One region of the Marinomonas sp. FW-1 genome, then DNA from elsewhere that is predicted to be linked to it. Evidence: predicted binding sites of a transcription regulator. Region 1 holds the regulator's gene; each other region holds the start of a gene.
What was found. The regulator sigma-54, encoded in region 1, starts transcription at its own class of promoters, with help from an activator protein. The targets are predictions, from matches to a motif close to TGGCACNNNNNTTGCTNT.
Positions count from the first base shown of each region.

Region 2: a site for sigma-54 is predicted at 3,775-3,792, ahead of C1X04_RS16810 (isoamylase early set domain-containing protein). Genes of this name have one in related genera too.
Region 3: a site for sigma-54 is predicted at 2,654-2,671, ahead of C1X04_RS01690 (benzaldehyde dehydrogenase). Genes of this name have one in related genera too.

Region 1 covers NZ_CP025987.1:2,218,776-2,225,086, reverse strand. The annotation lists gene mgtE (magnesium transporter) at 1-1,300, opposite strand, end outside; gene C1X04_RS10440 (HPr family phosphocarrier protein) at 1,309-1,578, opposite strand; gene ptsN (PTS IIA-like nitrogen regulatory protein PtsN) at 1,588-2,037, opposite strand; gene C1X04_RS10430 (RNA polymerase factor sigma-54) at 2,055-3,524, opposite strand; gene lptB (LPS export ABC transporter ATP-binding protein) at 3,600-4,325, opposite strand; gene lptA (lipopolysaccharide transport periplasmic protein LptA) at 4,329-4,835, opposite strand; gene lptC (LPS export ABC transporter periplasmic protein LptC) at 4,819-5,394, opposite strand; gene C1X04_RS10410 (calcium/sodium antiporter) at 5,397-6,311, opposite strand, start outside.
Region 2 covers NZ_CP025987.1:3,610,583-3,616,893, forward strand. The annotation lists gene C1X04_RS16785 (RNA polymerase sigma factor) at 1-239, shown strand, start outside; gene C1X04_RS18705 (hypothetical protein) at 245-592, shown strand; gene C1X04_RS18710 (ChrR family anti-sigma-E factor) at 544-942, shown strand; gene C1X04_RS16795 (hypothetical protein) at 1,069-1,251, shown strand; gene C1X04_RS16800 (hypothetical protein) at 1,333-1,542, shown strand; gene C1X04_RS16805 (GNAT family N-acyltransferase) at 1,691-3,409, shown strand; gene C1X04_RS18525 (hypothetical protein) at 3,425-3,568, opposite strand; gene C1X04_RS16810 (isoamylase early set domain-containing protein) at 3,866-4,171, shown strand; gene betB (betaine-aldehyde dehydrogenase) at 4,457-5,914, shown strand; gene betA (choline dehydrogenase) at 5,976-6,311, shown strand, end outside.
Region 3 covers NZ_CP025987.1:365,535-371,845, reverse strand. The annotation lists gene C1X04_RS01700 (beta-propeller fold lactonase family protein) at 1-41, opposite strand, end outside; gene C1X04_RS01695 (DsbA family oxidoreductase) at 332-1,000, shown strand; gene C1X04_RS01690 (benzaldehyde dehydrogenase) at 1,087-2,547, opposite strand; gene C1X04_RS01685 (sigma-54-dependent Fis family transcriptional regulator) at 2,876-4,639, shown strand; gene C1X04_RS01680 (coniferyl-alcohol dehydrogenase) at 4,732-5,496, opposite strand; gene C1X04_RS01675 (Crp/Fnr family transcriptional regulator) at 5,801-6,311, opposite strand, start outside.

The DNA.
Region 1 (6,311 bases):
CGGTCACAGTAGTCAAAATTACGCTGCCAGCAAGGGCAGGGTCGATGCCAATCTTTTTTAAGAAAATTGGCAGAAGTGTACCAGTGGTTGCTGCAAATAGCAGGTTTATTATAGTGGCGCCTGCAATGATATAGGCAATCTTTATGTTGTCAAACCAAAGAGCGGTGAGTGCGGCAATAACGGTTGCCCACAATATGCCATTAAGAAGTCCGACAACAAGTTCTCTATTTAAAAGCCAGCGTGTATTGGTTGCGCCAATCTGGTTCAGTGCGATGCCTCGAATTACCAGTGTCAGTACTTGTGAGCCAGCGATACCGCCCATACTGGCAACAATAGGCATTAATATTGCCAATGCAACCACTTGATCGAGTGTGTTTTGAAATAGTCCAATCACATAAGAGGCGATAAAGGCTGTAATAAGGTTTATGCCAAGCCAAACCGCACGTCGTTTGGTGGTTTTCATAATAGGGGAGAAGGTGTCTTCGTCGTCATCGAGACCTGCCATGCTTAGCATGGAGTGTTCAGCTTCGTCACGAATAACATCGACAACGTCATCGATAGTGATACGACCTAGTAATTTTCTGTTTTCACCATCAATAACGGGAGCGGAGACAAGGTCCATTTTTTCAAATAACTGCGCAACTTCACTTGCAGGTGTCTCTGCATTGATCACAGTAAACTCGGTTTCCATAATGTCACGCACGGTGGCATTAGGGTTGGAAACCAGCAATTTAGTAAGGGGGAGTACACCGAGAAGTTTATCTGAGCGACTGACGACTAATAAACTGTCAGTCATGTCTGGAATCTTTGCGTGCCTGCGAAGATAGCGAAAAACAATGTCCACATTGATATTTGGACGAATTGTTATCGTATCCGTATTCATTAAGCCGCCAGCAGAGTCTTCTGAGTAGCTTAATAGGTCTTCAACTCTTTTTCTGTCTTGCGCCGTCATCGACGCAAGCACTTCTTTCACGATCTTTTCTGGCAGGTGCTGTAATAAGTCGGCTAAGTCATCACTTTCAAAGTGTTCTGAGACGGCGATAAGGCGTTCTGTATTCATGTTTTTCATGAATTGAACGCCAATATCTTCAGTCAGATACTGTAATACTTCGCCTTCGTTTTTGTCTTCGATGAGTTCCCATAAAAGCTTACGCTCTTTTGGCGGAGACGATTCTAATAGTCGAGCAACATCTTGTGCAGGTAGGGCACCATTAAGTAGGTAGCGAATTTGCATTGTGGCACCGGTCTCAAGGGACTCGGTTACCGTTTGCAAATGATTAAGGGTGTTTTGCTCCGACATGATGCTCTTTACTCATCTTCACCGAAACGATTGTTGATTAATTCAACGATCGCGTTAATGGCTTCTTGCTCATCTTCACCATTCGCTTTGATTTTGATTTCGGTGCCTTTTCCTGCAGCAAGCATCATCATTGCCATGATGCTTTTTCCATCCACATTACGCCCATCTTTTTCGATGGTGATATCACAAGAAAAGCGTGTGGTTGTTTCTATGAGTTTGCCTGCTGCACGGGCATGCAAGCCAAGTTTGTTTATAATAACAATAGACTCTTCCAGCATGCTTTATACCTATATTAATGAGTTGAAAATACTGAATAGCTCTTCGTTGCTTTGAGCAGTACGCAGCTTGTCCAATGATTCTGGAGACTGTGCTAATTCTGCAATTTGAGCCAGTGTTGATAGATGTTGGTCACATTCATGTGGCGGAACAATTAACGCAAATATAAGATCGACAGCTTGTTTGTCTATAGAGTCAAAATCGATAGGCGTCTGTAGTGACATTACCACTACAGCGGTGTGATTTGCGGACTCTAGTCGACAATGCGGAATGGCTATTCCATTGCCTATACCAGTACTTCCAAGTTTTTCTCGACCTAGCAGTGCATCATAGACGGCTTCGTTATCACAGTGAAGTCGGTTTGACGCTACTTCCGCGAGGTTTTCTAATACGCGTTTCTTGCTAATGATATCTTGTTTTGCGAGAACGAGGTCTGCTTTTAATAATGATTTCAAGGACATGATAAAATGCTTTCCGTTTAGATCAGTCGTTTGCGTTCATTGGAAGGAGGGATGTTCATCGCCTCACGGTATTTGGCTACAGTCCGTCGAGCAACTTGTATGCCTTGATCTGCCAAAATGGCAGCTAACTTATTATCACTTAAAGGTTTTTTAGCAGGTTCGTCAGCAACAAGTTTTTTGATCATGGCCCTAATTGCTGTCGAAGAGCACTCACCACCAGAGGCTGTATTAACATGGCTCGAAAAGAAATATTTTAATTCAAATATCCCTTTTGGTGTGTGCATGTATTTTTGAGTGGTTACCCTAGATATGGTTGACTCATGCATGCCTACTTCTTCAGCTACGTCATGAAGCACCATTGGTTTCATGGCTTCTTCACCAAGCTCAAAAAAATCGATCTGTCTGCTGACAATGCAGCTGGCTACTTTTAGTAGCGTCTCATTTCTGCTTTGTAAACTTTTCATGAACCATTTAGCTTCTTGTAGTGAGTTTTTGATGTAAGAAGCATCTTCGGCTGTGGCAGCGGTGCTGGCCATGGCGGAATAGGTTTCATTGATTTTTATTGGTGGAAGAGCGTCGTTGTTTAATTCAACTTGCCAAACGTCATTACGTTTTTTGACTGACACGTCAGGAATAACGTAATCGGTATCATCGGCATCAATAACCGAGCCTGGGCGCGGGTTTAGTTGTTGAATTAAGCTAATGACTTCTTTTAGCGCTTCATCTTTTAATTTTGTTTTGCGGCTTAGTTGCGCAAAATCTCTATTGCCCAATAAGGGTAAATAATGGTCAATAAGGTTATAGGTGCTTTTGTATAGAGGGTGAGTCTGGAAAGCTTCTAATTGCACCAACAGACAATCACGTAAATCAATAGAGCAGACGCCGACTGGGTCGAAGCGCTGCAGTCTATGTTGAACCGCAATGACTTCTTCCATTTCTAGGTCTTCAAGTTCAATGCTTAGTGATTCGCAGATGTCGTCAGGTGTAATGCTTAAGTATCCATCAGGCTGGACACATTCAATGATGGCATAGGCAATCTCAAGGTCTCTATCAGACATGTGAGTAAGGTTTAGTTGCCAGATAAGATGGTCTTGAATGCTTTCAGCAGGTGCGTTACGGCTTTCAAAATCGCTATCGCCTTCAAAGCTAAGGTTGTCACTGACCGCAGCTGAACTTTGGTAAGTATCATCCCAATTGCTGTCTATGGATAGCTCTTCTGGGATGCTTTCTGTCCATTCGGACTCTAGGCGTGCTTCTTCACCGTTATCTAGAGGTGTTTCTGTTGCGCTTTTTGACTCTATGCTAGCAGGTAACTCATTATGAGTTTGCTCGTCATCATCAAGCTCAAGCAGTGGGTTCGACTCTAGGAACTCATGAATCTCTTGCTTCAAATCCAACGTAGAAAGCTGCAGTAAGCGTATAGCTTGCTGCAGTTGTGGGGTCATGGTTAGCTGTTGACCTAGCTTTAATTGTAAAGACTGCTTCATGGAGCAACTCTTTTTGTTTGAGTGAATTGGAACGAGTTGTGCATACTACTCCCTTTCTACAGCAATGATAAGGGGTTATAGGCGGAAGTCGTCGCCTAAATAGACCTTTTTTACTTGTTCATTGTTGATGACTGTACTGGCATCGCCTGATGCGATGATATAACCATTACCAACAATGTAAGCTTTATCGCAGATGTCGAGGGTTTCTCTGACGTTATGATCGGTAATTAGGACACCGATTCCACTTTCTTGGAGGTGTTTAATTATTTGTTTTATGTCACCAACGGAGATTGGGTCTACTCCAGCAAATGGCTCATCAAGCAGAATGAATTTTGGGTTCATTGCAACCGCTCTTGCTATTTCTACCCGGCGCCTTTCACCTCCTGATAATGCCATTCCTAAGTTGGTGCGGATATGGGTGATATGGAACTCTTCTAAGAGCTCTTCTAATCTTTCATGTTGTTGTGCTTTAGTGAGATTTTTGCGTGTTTCTAAAATCGCTAAAATATTGTCTTCTACAGACATTTTTCTAAAAATAGATGCCTCTTGAGGAAGATAGCCAACACCTTTTTGGGCGCGAGTGTGCATGGCGTCATGGGTGATGTCTATGCCGTCAATAAATATGCCGCCAGCGTCATTGGCGACCATACCAACTATCATATAGAAACAGGTGGTTTTTCCTGCTCCGTTTGGTCCTAATAAACCAACGGCTTGGCCTGATTCAACGGAAATTGAGACGTCTTTTACTACTTTGCGTTTTTTATAGCTTTTTGCAAGGTGTTTTGCTTCTAGTAAGGCCATCTATTATTTTGCCTCAGTAGTTTGTGGCTGTAAGGTCATATTGACGCGACCAGAATCTTTTTTCTCTGCGCTAAAGGTGCCATCTTGGATCATGTAGAGAATGTAATCAGCGGAGATAGAATTCTGCATACGGCTTAGGTATCCATCTCCAGTGATTTCAAGTTTGGATTCGTCGGTTTGGTAGTGGATTTCATTCCCTCTACTGATAACTATGTTGCCATTCCAATCTATTTGTTGACTGAATTTTGCTGGCGACCCTGTGGCTTCTAGGCTGTTAAATCTGCGGGTGCTTGGGTCTGTTGTGACTTTTAAATACTGTGCTTGGATTTCTATGGAGCCTTGTTTTACAAAGACGTTGCCTTTATAGATGGCTTCGCCTGAATTCTGGTCGAAAGAGGCTTCATCAGCTTGAATTTCTAATGGCTTGTTAAGGTCATCTGGTAAAGCGTAAGTGTATTGTCCAATAAGGGCAGAAGTGAGCAACATGCTGGCGTTAATGAGTTGTTTCATAGTTTCCTCGTACAGATCCTGTCATCACGACTTCTTCTGAGTTTATAAAGGTTGTAATCTTATTCGCGGAGGTTTTTCCTTGGGTTGATATCAAGGTAGCAGCTCCGTAGCTGGTCAATGATTTGTCTTTGTCTACGTAGTGCATGTTGTCCGAGCTAAGCTGGATGTCTTCAGACTGCTGATATTTTTTCGTTGCTCTTACGTTGTCTGTTAATAGAATATCATTACTTCCGTCTTCAATAACCCCTTTATCTGCTTTTCCATGCCATTGTCCCGATTCTGAATATCGGGCAACACTAGGCTGTTCGAGCAAGGTTTTCTCTTTAAGGTCATAGTGAGAGGTTTGTTTGGCGTTCAGTGTTTCGATTAGCCCTCCATTTTCATCAAACTCTTTTACCTGCACATCGGTGATGAAATAATCGGGCGAGCCACGAAGTGCATCGCTTTCGACTAAGTTTCTTGATGGCTTTGTGCTGTACCAGCTAATCGAAGCAATAACCACAGTTACTGCCGCTAATAGTAGAATGTTTCTGGTTTTAAGTGTCTTTGCTAAATTCATTGTTATGGCGCGCCATTCGTACTGATTGCAAATATATATATGCCATAGGATGCAATGAAAGGCAGGCCTATCCATCTAGGGATTGCATTGCTCTTAGATTTTTTGAATATAAAGATGGCAATAGCAAGTGCGACCGTTAATCCTAGTACCCAAGGGAAATCACGCTGCACGACACTTGGGTCGATTATGCCGGGGGCGATCAGTGCTGGTAAAGGTAATACGGTGGCTAGGTTAAATACGTTTGAACCTAGTACGTTGCCAATGGCGATATCATGATGTCCTTTTCTCACACTACTAACAGAAGCTGCTAACTCAGGAAGGCTGGTTCCAACTGCAACGATAGTCAGGCCAATAACTAGCTCGCTCACTCCCAAAGCAGTCGCTATGCCAATGGCGCCCCAAACTAGAAGTTTAGAGCTACCTATGAGTACAACCAGTCCAATTAACGCAATGATTAAGGATTTTAATGTTGATGAGCCATCATCTGCGGGAAGCTCTTCTTTTAGTTCGCTTTCCAAATCTTTGTTACCGCGTAATAGGATTATCAGCACGGCGACAAATGCAATGATGAGTATTACACCATCCCATAACCCTAGTGCTTGGTCATAGAGTAAAAAACCAGTCAGTACTGTGATGGCTAACACCAGAGGTACTTCTTTCGTCGAAAGCCCTTTTGCGATAGGGATGGCAGAGAATAATAAAGTGACACCCAACACTAGAGCGATGTTGGCAATGTTGGAGCCTAAAACATTACCGATTGCTATTTCAGGTGCATTATCCAGTGCGGCGATAGCAGAAACCACCATTTCAGGAGCAGAAGTACCAAACGCCACCAGTGTGATACCAATGACCATAGGGCTTACATTAAGCTTTTCAGCCACCAATGCGGCATGCTCAATGAATTTGTCAGAGCTAAT
Region 2 (6,311 bases), 1.4 Mb from region 1:
AAAACGTGGTCGACGAAAATGCAGACCCATTTAAAGACGCTCAGCAAAAAAGAGATCAAGAACGCATTAAACAGGGTTTAGATAAATTACCCAAGGATCAAAAGCAGGTTTTGGCCAAAGTCTATTTAGAAGGCAAAACCCACAAGGAAGCGGCAGAAGAATTATCACTTCCCCTTGGAACGATAAAATCTCGCGTCCGTCTCGCTTTGCACAAACTCACTATTTACGTTAAGAGGTAGTATCGATGATTAACTACCATCCATCGATTGAAACATTGACCGATTATGCCGCTGGCTCATTGCCTTTAGCGCACTCTCTTTGTGTGTCTACTCACATAGAGCATTGCTCAGAATGCCAACAGCAGATTCGTAAACTCGAAATGCTTGGAACGCATCTGTTTGAACAAGCCAAGACCGAAAAGCGTCGTCTTGATAGCTTAAAAGACAGCTTCTTCCAAAAGCTAGCAGAGCTACCGGAGCAAGACATTCTGAAAAAGAGCAAACGGCAACAGAGCCAGAACAAAGCTGGAAAGATGAGTATCGTATTCCTCGCAGCTTACGACAGTTCATCAAAAGCAGTTACGATGATCTAAATTGGATGCGCTTATCACCGTCTTTTAAAATTGCCACACTCTACAATGAAGAAGGCGGCGCGCAAGTTGCTCTAACGCGGGTCAAAGCGGGTGCGCACATGCCAACTCACACCCATACTGGCGATGAAATCACCCTAGTGCTAGAAGGTGCTTTTTCCGATGAAAGCGGTGTGTACCGCCAAGGTGACTTTATTAACCGAGATGCAAGCCATAAGCACAAGCCTATCGTCACCAAAGACGCAGAGTGTATTTGTCTTACTGTCTTGGATGCACCTATTGAATTTACGGGTTGGTTAACACGACTATTGAACCCTCTCATTCGTCGACATCACCCTTATTCGCCACATTAAAGCCATGCTTCGCAGCACTGTGCCGCATAAGATAGACACACGATTGCAGACGTTAGCCAATAACAAGCAAATATTGTGAAAATCTGGTATAGTCCTTGTTCAATCTAAAAACAAGGACTATTTATCATGGCAACTAAGAAGAAACAGCCGGCAGCTTCGGAAACCTCGGAATCCATTGAAAAGCAAATGCAAGAGTTTCTAGCTCGTGGTGGGCAGATAGATAAAATCGATTCAGGGGTTAGCGGACAATCTCAGCTAACGGGATCACGTCATATTTCCCTAGGAAATAGCAAAACGAAAGCTCAATAAGCTTAAGGGATATTTTACTTTTCGTAGATATCCCCTGCTATTGGCTCTGATAATTACCTGTTTAATTGACACTGGAAAACTATGCTGTCTGAATCTGATCGCGCGTTTTTTCGCCCTAAATGGCGTCGAGTTGTTACCACTTTATTCTGTGCTGGTTGGGCCATTATTGAATGGACGGCAGACGAACCTATTTGGGCCATGATTTCAGCAGGCATCACAGTTTATTGCCTATGGAATTTCTTTTATAAATTTGAAGAAAAAACAGACGAAGACAACACTACTGCAAGTTAGCCACGCTAATCCATTCTGCCTTACGACCTGTGTATTATTTGTTTATGGTGCGTCACACATCCGCCATATAAACGTCACGCCTTTGTCATACTGACGCTCTACTCTCACTAATAAGATATCCAAAAACTTATTAGAGCGGAGCACCACTGTGATACAAGTCGAACAAATGATTGCCAGTAAATCTCCTCAATTTTTCGATAAAAGCCCTTTAATCACTCGCCCGACGTTAAGCGTCCTCAAACGCTTATTCCACGAAAGTGAAGTAAACCAATTCCTGGAAAAAAACCACGGCTGTGTCGGCTTCGAATTTATTGATCGCGTTCTGGATCATTTCAACTTTAGCTATAACGTTAGCCAAGTTGATCGACGAAATATTCCTGCCAGTGGTCGTGTGATGATCATCGCCAATCACCCTCTTGGCGCTTTAGATGGGCTAGCGCTGTTGCGCCTAGTGGGCGAAATTCGTCCCGATGTCAAAATCGTCGCCAATGATTTATTAATGGGCTTTGATGGTTTAAAACAGCTGGTGTTGCCCGTGGATAATCTTGGCGGAAAAACCGCGCGCCAGCAGCTTAAAGCCATCATGAACTGCCTACACAATGAAGAAGCCATCATCATATTCCCCGCTGGCGAAGTATCGCGCATGTCACCAAGTGGCGTAAGAGATCAGAAATGGAATCAAAATTATCTTAAGCTGGCGCAAAAAACCAACAGCCCATTACTGCCTGTCCACATCGGCGGACGTAACTCGATGTTGTTTTACACCAGCTCCTTACTATACCGTCCGCTCTCTACCGTACAGCTTGCTAATGAGATGTTTCGCCAGCGTAACCGCAAAATTCCCATGCAAGTTGGTCAAGCGATTCCGATTCAAGAATTAGCCAAACTGCCATTAAGCGACAAAGAGAAAAACAAATTAGTAAAACGTCATTTGTACCGTATTGCTAAAGGCAAAAAGCCACTGCTTAAAACCGAAAAAACGGTGGAGCACCCGCAAAACAGACAAATGATCAAACAAGAGCTGAAAATCTCAGAACACCTTGGCAGCACCAAGGACAACAAACAGATCTATCTGTTTGATTACGATCCAATGTCCGTCACCATGAAAGAAATCGGGCGTTTGCGTGAAATCGCCTTCCGTAAAGTGGGTGAAGGTACTGGCGAACGCTCTGATCTAGACAAGTTTGACCAATATTATCGTCACTTGATTCTATGGGATGAAGAAGAACTAGAGATCGTCGGTGCATACCGTATTGGCGAAGTTGCTCGATACATGAAATCAGAAACGCCAAATCGCATCTACAGTGCCGAGTTATTTCAATACTCTTGTGACATGGAACCCTATTTTGAGCAAGGCATCGAGCTTGGTCGCAGCTTTATTCAGCCAAAATATTGGGGCAAGCGTAGCTTAGATTATTTGTGGTACGGCATTGGGGCTTATTTAGATAAACACCCTGAAATTCGCTATATGTTCGGCCCAGTAAGCCTAAGCAACAGCTACCCACAAGTCGCGAAAGATTTTATCGTTTCCTTTTATAAGCTCTACTTTGCCGACCAAGAGCACCTAGCGCGTTCTTTCACGCCATATCAAGTGAACGCCGAACACAATGACATTATTACCGATATGTTCAGTGGCGAAGACTACGAAGAAGACTTTCGAATACTAAAAGAACAACTTGGTCACTTTGGCGCGAGTGTGCCAACCTTGTTCAAGCAATACAGTGAGTTATGTGAACCGGGCGGGGTTCGCTTCTTAGATTTTGGTGTCGATGCCGACTTTGGCTACTGTGTGGACGGACTCGTCCTCGTAGACCTAAATACAATCAAAGAAGCGAAAAACAAACGCTACCGAGGTCATAACCAATAATATGACTCTTTGCTATCAAGAGTCGTGATGATGGTGGCTTGAGTGATGCGCATGGCGATGATGACCGTGTCGTTCTGGTCGTTTAAAAAACGCCAAATAAATCACTTTAATAACAAGCATCACACTTAACACAATGAGAACGCCCATTTGAAGGTCCATACAAACACCTCATTATTTTTGTTGTAATTTTAGTGTAGAACATTTGGAGCAAGTGAATTGTGAATTTACGTCAGCAAATTGTACGTATTAGTAAGCCCAAAAATAGCGCACAACTGACACATTCAACACAATAAAACCCATAGAAATAAGCACAATAAAGCAGAGCGAAAATCTTTTCTTTAAATAAATTAAGTAGTTAAAAAAGATGGCGCAAGCCTTGCTTGCTCACATTATTACCCTTCAGGCTTTTTGTCGTAGCCTTCACTCATTTTTCTATCAAAGATAACGGAGCTGGACATGATTGAGAAAACCTACTTAAAGACAAAACCCGAATGCAAAGTGAAATTTGCATTGCCTGCAGAAACCGTCGGTGACGCAAAAAATGTCGCGGTCGTGGGAGACTTCAATAATTGGGATAGCACGGCTAATCCGATGAAAAAGCAAAAATCTGGTGTCTTTGCGTCAACACTCAATTTGGATATAGACACTGTTTATCAGTTCAGATACGTGATTGATGGCACTGAATGGCTAAACGATGACATGGCGGACGATTATGTACCAAGCCCTATCAGCTATGAATCAAATGGTGTAATCAGCCTTTAAATAACACCGCAACTAAGAAAAATTCTCTTTACGCCTCTACTCTCTTATGTAGAGGCGTTTATCTTTCTTAACCTCTCGTTTTTCCTCTCTTTTCTTATAAGTAGCGCCTTAAAAAGCGAACATCATAACGTCATTTTTTTGCCCTAAGCCCACTAATTGATGGATTCGAGCTGCAATTTATAGTCAGAATATGTACAATTGTTTTTATTAAACGCGCGTTTAATAAAAATCAAATACCTCAACGACTCTAAACAGAGTATTGAAACAGACTTAAAGAGGCACATCATGGCACATCAGCAGCAATACATTCACGGCCGCTACCATGCATCCACCAGCGGAGAACACTTTGAGACAATCAACCCAGCCACTGGCGAAGTGATTGCAACAGTCGAACACGCGGGACAAGCTGAACTAGATGCCGCTATTGAGTCTGCAAAACAAGGTCAAAAAGTGTGGGCGGCAATGAGCCCTGTAGAACGCGGACGCATTCTAAAAAAAGCAGCCGAGCTATTACGTGAAAAAAACGAAGAACTGGCTCGTCTTGAAGTTCTAGACACAGGCAAACCACTTCAAGAAGCTATTTGCGTAGACATTCAAACGGGCGCTGACGTGATCGAATATTACGCAGGCCTAACCGATAAAATCCAAGGCGATTACCAAGACCTTTGTAATGGTAATTTCTTTTACACTCGCCGCGAGCCACTGGGTATTTGTGCTGGCATCGGTGCGTGGAACTACCCAATCCAAATCGCTATGTGGAAATCAGGCCCAGCCCTAGCCGCTGGTAACGCAATGATCTTCAAACCTTCAGAAGAAACACCGCTTACCGCTCTTAAACTGGCAGAGATCTTTACCCAAGCAGGTTTGCCTGATGGTGTTTTTAACGTCATCCAAGGGGACGCACGCACAGGTCAAATGATCACTAACCACCCAGACATCGACAAAGTGTCTTTCACAGGTGAAGTTGGAACAGGTAAAAAGGTCATGGCTGCTTCTGCACAATCTTTGAAGCAAGTCACCATGGAACTTGGCGGTAAATCGCCTATGATCATCTTCCCAGACATGCCAGTGGACCAAGCCGTTTCTGCCGCCATGCTGGCGAACTTCTACACACAAGGCGAAGTATGTACTAATGGTACACGCGTTTTCGTTCACGCAGATATGATGGACGCTTTTACCAAGGAATTAAAAGAGCGCACTGAAGCCATGATCATTGGCGACCCAATGAACATGGACACACAAGTCGGTGCCTTGATCTCTAAAGACCACATGCAAAAAGTCTTGGGCTACATTCAAGCCGCCAAAGACGCAGGAGCGACTCTATTGTGCGGTGGTTACCAAGTCACTGAAAACGGCTTAGACAAAGGCGCTTTTGTTGCTCCGACTGTCTTTACCGATTGCACCGACGACATGCCACAAGTGCGCGATGAAATCTTCGGCCCAGTAATGTCCGTGCTGAGCTTTACCGATGAAGACGAAGTGATTGCTCGCGCCAACGACACAAAACTTGGCTTGGCAGCGGGTGTATTCACCAAAGACTTCGCTCGTGCTCACCGCGTAATTAATCAATTACAAGCTGGCATTTGCTGGATTAATGCGTGGGGCGCTTCTCCTGCAGAAATGCCAGTGGGTGGCTACAAACAATCAGGCATCGGCCGTGAAAATGGCATCGAAACCTTATACCACTACACACAAAACAAGAGCGTCTTTGTCGATTTGAACGACATTCAAAGCCCTTACTAGGCGAGACTCTTACTAAACGAGCCTTGCAATAAGTGAGGCTCTTATTAAATGAGAAATGGTCATGGCAAACGAAACGTACGATTACATCATCGTCGGTGCTGGCTCCGCAGGGTGTGTGCTGGCAGACCGACTGACAGAAAGTGGCGAACACAAGGTGTTGCTGCTGGAAATGGGTGGCTCTGATAAGAGCATCTTTATCCAAATGCCAACCGCTTTGTCTTATCCAATGAATACCGAAAAATACGCCTGGCAGTTCCACACAGATAAGGAACCAGGTCTTGATGGCCGCGAAATGCATTGCCCGCGCGGTAAAGTGTTAGGCGGATCGTCATCCATTAACGGCATGGTGTATGTTCGTGGTCACGCCTGCGATTTCGACCAATGGGAAGAAAACGGC
Region 3 (6,311 bases), 1.9 Mb from region 1:
CCAGAGAACATACCATTCATTGATTTGTTAAATATCGTCATTATTGTTTTTATCCTTGCCGAGCTAAACAAAAGCCTTTTGTGGAGCTGAACAGAAAGCACCATACCAGCAGCTCTAGATGTATAACATCATACAGAAGTAGAATCAGCAACAAACATTTTATGACCATGGCAGGTCTGTTCTTCGTTAAATTACTCAGGTTTGTGTAAATTATCTGCAATGGTCACTGGCGGCCGTCTTTTTCTCTTTTAATTCTTACACACGCCCCCATCTATTTTTCAATGCACAATTTTTAACCTTAGCCTTTTATTTACAAGCGATGGGAACCACTATGAAAGAGCCATTAGATATTCAATTTGTTTCCGATGTGATGTGCCCTTGGTGCGTTGTCGGTCTTGGTAATCTCAACAAAGCACTTGAGCAACTAAACGATAAAGTCGATGCCACTATCACTTTTCAGCCCTTTGAGCTAAACCCAAATATGCCAGCTGAAGGTCAGGACTTAAGCGAACATATCACGGAAAAATACGGCATTAATAAAGAACAGTCAGACCAAAATAGAAAAATGATTGAGGCCCGTGGCAAAGAAATCGACTTTGATTTTAACTTCAATTCTGAAAGCCGCATGCGCAACTCATTTGATGCTCACCGCTTGCTGCATTGGGCTCAGCTTGAAGGCAAACAGACAGAACTTAAAAACGCACTATTTAAAGCGCACTTTACCCACAACCAAGATGTGAGTGACCACAAAGTACTCGCCAACCTTGCCGCTAGCGTGGGCCTAGACCCAGCAGCTGCAAAAGGTATTTTGGATAAGAACCACTTTGCCGATGAAGTCCACCAGCAAGAGCAAATCTGGCAGCAGAATGGCATCACTTCGGTTCCAACCGTCATTATCAACAACGCCTACGCGATTTCTGGTGGCCAGCCAGCAGAAGTCTTCAAAAGCGCAATAGAAGAAGTGCTTGAGAAACAAAAAGCAGAACAAGCAAACGCTTGATAAAAAGCCCCATGTTGTTTATCCATTCATTGGAAAAAAACGTGGGGCTTTTTAAGTTTAAAATAGCTTAGCCACTTTTACTTAGATTAAAATGGATAAGGCGTCGCATTTTGCTTAACCGTTACCCATTGCCAATGAGTATAAAGATCCCAATCCGCAGGGCCACAAACCGAATTGCCATTACCGGATGCACCACAACCACCAAAGGGGTTAATGCATTCATCATTAACGGTTTGATCATTTATGTGCAATAAACCAACATGCAACTGAGCCCCAATACGCTGCGCACGGGAAAGATCATTCGAGATCACCGCGCCCGCTAAACCATATTGCGTATTATTGGCCATCGCAATCGCCTCCTCATCGCTTTTAAAGGTAACGATATTGACCACTGGACCAAAAATCTCCTCTTCAAAGGAGCGCATGCCTGGTTTCACATTGCTCAATACTGTTGGCGAGTAAAAAGGCCCGTCATAGGTGCCGCCCGCTTCTAACTTAGCGCCCGCCGCAATGGTGTCTTGTACAATGGCATGAACTTTTTCAAGTTGACGCTGATTAATCAGAGGCCCCAAAGCCACCTTTCCGGATACAGGGTCGCCAACCGGTAAATGCTGCGCTTTTTCGACAATTTTTGCGGTCAACGCTTCTGCGATGCTTTCTTGAACCAAAATACGGCCAGATGCCATACAAATTTGCCCTTGATGGAAATACGCGCCCCAAGCAATATTGCTTGCCGCTACATCAAGATCGGCGTCTTCCAAAATAATCAGTGAGCTCTTACCACCTAACTCAAGAGACACTTTTTTCAAGTTACGGCCACAAGCTTCACCCACTTTCCGACCTGCCGCAGTAGACCCAGTGAACGCCACCATACCTATTTCTGGCGCGGCACAAAGTGCTTCCCCAGCGTCTACTGCACCTGGGAAGACTTGAAATACTCCCTTTGGTAAACCAGCGGCTTCCAAAGCAAGAGCGAGTATAAAACCACCCGTTACTGGCGTTTGAGGATCGGGCTTGGTTACCACAGCATTCCCCGTCGCTAAGGCAGGAGCAATCGACCGAATAGAAAGAATCATTGGAAAATTAAAAGGCGAAATAACACCCACCACACCAATCGACTTACGTGTTGCATAAGACATGCGTTCAGGCCCAGCAGGTAGCGTCAGACCATTAGGCTCCAATGTCATATTGGCTGCCAATTGCAGGATTAATATGGCTTCTTTTACTTCGTGTTGGCCTTTAGGAATGATACCGCCCGTTTCACGAGCGATATACAAAGCAAGCTCTTCCGCATTATCTTGAATAAAAGTCGCTGCTTTATGAAACAAGGCTGCCTTGTCTCTCGGTGGGACCTTTACCCATTCTTTTTGCGCTTTCTGCGCCCGTTCGCATGCGGCATATACATCGTCTGCTGTGGCGATGGCCACTTCACTTAAAACCTTACCTGTTGCTGGCTCTATCACCTCTTGCTTATTTGAGGCCGCAACCCAATCACCTGTAAAAAACGCCCCAGACCATTTTTTGGATGCCAGTACGGATACCGTCATATCTGCTCTCCTATTTATTTTTATTGATTGGTTTATGACTAGAATGACAACTGCAATGCAGACAAATTTGCCTGTTATCCATTGCATATTTTTCGTTCTAATACTTAAAGCAATACCTATGCCGAAATATGATTATTTTCTTTTCACCCTACATAGAGTAGCTAAACCATTGATAAACATTGCATTTAAGCCACATTGAAAAGAATCAACACGGTTTAGCATAGCTTAAATATTGCACAGCACACTTGACGATATCATCAAACACAATCAACACTAGGAAAAAAGCAGTTGATCATTTCATCAAGCAGATGAAAGAGGAAAAATAATAATGACAAACTCGCATCGAATTTCCTTGGCAGATTTGGCTAAAAGCAGCGAAAAGATCTTACTCAAAGGCAGCTCCCGTGAACTAGATAGCCAACACACTCCCACCGTAGAAGAGCTGACCGAATGCCTGTTTTTCTCGCCAGGAGATGGCCGTATTTGGTTAGACGATCAACGCATGCTGTTAATCCATAGTTCTTCATTTGGGCTCTTACGACGCGAAATGATTGACTCTCTTGGTCTTGATAAGTCTCGCGACATTCTCACTCGAACGGGTTATCTATCTGGCCTGCGCGACGCTGAGCTCATTCAAAAGCGTTGGCCCGATTCGGACCCCGCCTCCATTTTTGAAGCCGGTACTCACCTTCATGGTTTAGAAGGCGTTGTTAAAGTGGAAACGATTTTCTTTGAGTTTGATACTGAAAAGGGCCTGTATGACGGTGAGTTTTTTTGGCATCACAGCAGTGAAGACGAAGAACATATTGCTGCCTATGGCATTGGGAGCTCACCCGCCTGCTGGATGGAGTTAGGCTACGCCATCGGCTACGTCTCAGGCTTAGTGGGTTCTTTGGTAATTTTTCGCGAGGTAGAATGCCAGTCCATGGGACATTCCATCTGTCGAGTCGTCGGTAAATCTGCTGAACTTTGGGACGATATCGAAGACGACATTCGATTTCTCAACGTCACCACCAACGAAGCAGACATGCGTATAAAACCAGATACGCAGTTCGATAAGATGGAGTTGGATACACCGGATGATCAGCCCAAAATGATTGGCGTATCCGCTGCGTTTACCGCCGCGAATCATTCATTACAAAAAGTGGCACCAACGAATGCCACCGTTTTATTCACTGGCGAATCTGGCGTCGGCAAAGAGCTTTTTGCCAGCATGCTGCATAAGTTTAGTCGTCAAACAGGTCCTTTTGTGGCATTTAACTGCGCCGCTATTCCGGAAAACCTAATGGAGAGTGAGCTATTTGGAGTCGAAAAAGGCGCTTACACTGGCGCGACAAGCAGTCGCCTAGGACGTTTTGAGCGAGCAAACGGTGGCACTCTATTCTTGGATGAAATCGGCACGCTGAGCCTTGCAGGGCAAAGTAAATTATTACGGGTTTTACAAGAAAAAGAGGTAGAGCGAGTCGGAGGAGTCTCGGCGATTAAGGTCAATGTACGAGTCGTCGCGGCAACCAATGTCGACTTGCGTAAAGCCGTTGATAAAGGCGAATTCCGCGAAGACCTTTTCTTTCGTTTAAACGTATTTCCTATCCATTTACCGCCACTAAGAGATAGAAAAGCCGATATTCCACTGCTCGTTAACCACTTCTACCATCAGTTTTGCCAACAGCATCAAAAAGCCCCTTCGGGCATGACTCAATCTGCACGACAAGCGCTATTAAATTATGGCTTTCCGGGTAATATTCGTGAGCTACAAAATTTAATGGAGCGCGGTGTGATCGCTTCAGAAGAAGGCGAACCCATTGATCTGCCGCATTTGTTTAGAAATGAGTTTATTCCCGAAGACATTATCTATTCCGTAAATCACCAAGGCACGCTAAGCCATGTTGATGACAAAAAAGCATCCACAAACTCCCTCTTAGAATACATCACGCAATTTGTCGGCGGGGAAGATCATCTTGATATCGAAAAGCTTGAACAAAGCCTATTACAAGAAGCCGTCGATAATGCCCAAGGCAACTTATCAGAGGCCGCAAGGCGAGTTGGCCTAAGCAGGCCCCAACTGGCTTATCGATTAAAGAAGAATAAATAAGACCCAAACATTGCCATGCAAAATAAAAGAGCCCCATGAGGAAGCTAGATCACGGGGCTATCTTTTGCATCTGTCTGTCGTAGTAAACCTCATTAAAGATACGTTGAAGCTAAACCGCCATCCACAGGAATATTCACGCCACACACCCAGCGGGATGCATCAGAGCAAAGAAAGCCAATCACTTCAGCCACTTCATCCGAATACGCTGGACGAATCATTCGTTCTGCGTCTTTTTGGACACGTTCTTCGCCTAACATAGACACAAAGTCGCCTAAAATGGGCGTAAAAACAGGACCGGGAGCCACACAGTTCATGCGTACGCCATGATCACGAAACCAAGTAAAGGCTTGTTGCGTAGACCAAACAATCAGGGCTTCTTTAAAATATTGATAACAGGTTTCTTGTGGCACAGGGTTCTTTTTCAGCCAAGCAGCGCCTTCTTCAAAATAAGAGGTGTCCGCTAACGCCTTATGCTGTTCTAAACGCTCTGGCCATTCAATACCCAAGACAGAGGCTACATTGACAATGCTGGCACCCTTAGTGAATCGAGGAATAAGCGCTTCCGTTAAATGACGTAAGCCCAGATAATTCACCCGACCAACCAAATCAGCGTCAGCCGTACCGGGAACACCTGCAATATTACAAAGAGCATCGATTTTTTCTGGTAATGAATCTAAAGCAGCATCAATCGCGGTAGGATTACCCAAATCTATTTGTACAAAGCCATCCAGCGTCATACTGGGTTCATTACGATCAATCCCTATAACCCGCGCACCGCGGAAACGAGCAAGCCTTGCTACGTCTGCCCCGATGCCAGAAGACACACCAGTAATTACGATCGTTTTATTCGTTAGCATTATCTTGTTTCTCCTTATTTTTGTTATGAAACATAGACAAAGTAGAAAGACGCTACTTTGTCAGTCCGCAACAAGGAGAATTGCATGGAGTATGCCTAAACAGAAAAGCAGCCATAAATTTTCTTAATAGCATTTCAAGGCATTGATACTCATAAGATTTTCTTATCTAGAAATAAATAAATGGATGAAGGCTCTGGCGCCGTGCGTCCCAATTCATTTCATCAAATGGTCAAATCCAATAAAACAGCTAGGGACAAAATTGATGATTTAAAGAAATAGTCAAAAGGGAAAATGGCAGCAATTATCAGTCTTTCTGCCATTTCAGCTTCTGTCGAATTCTACTCAATGCCACCGGCGTAATTCCGATATAAGACGCAATTTGTTGCTGTGGAATCACATTTTTAAGTTCAGGATAGTCGGCACAAAAATCGAGATAACGACGCTCTGCTGAATGTTTTACAAAAGCATTTTCGCGCTCTTCTTTAGTAATAAAAATACGTTCAAGAAATTTGGCGTAACACTCTAAAAAACCAATATCCTGACGCATCTGCTCGTAAAAAGTTCGCCAAGGATAAGAAGAGACCATGCAATCTTCTAAAGCTTGAATTCCGAACAAAACACGTGCTTCGGTCACCATCGCCTTGGTTGAGCCAATGATTCTGGGACTCTTGGCAAAGGTTTGCGTGAACTCTTTCCCTTCATCAGAGACACTCACATAACGCACTAATCCAGAATGTAAAAAGAACAGACGATTCGCAAAATCCCCTTGCTGAAACAAATAATCGCCTTTTCGAATGACATGAATATCCATTGGC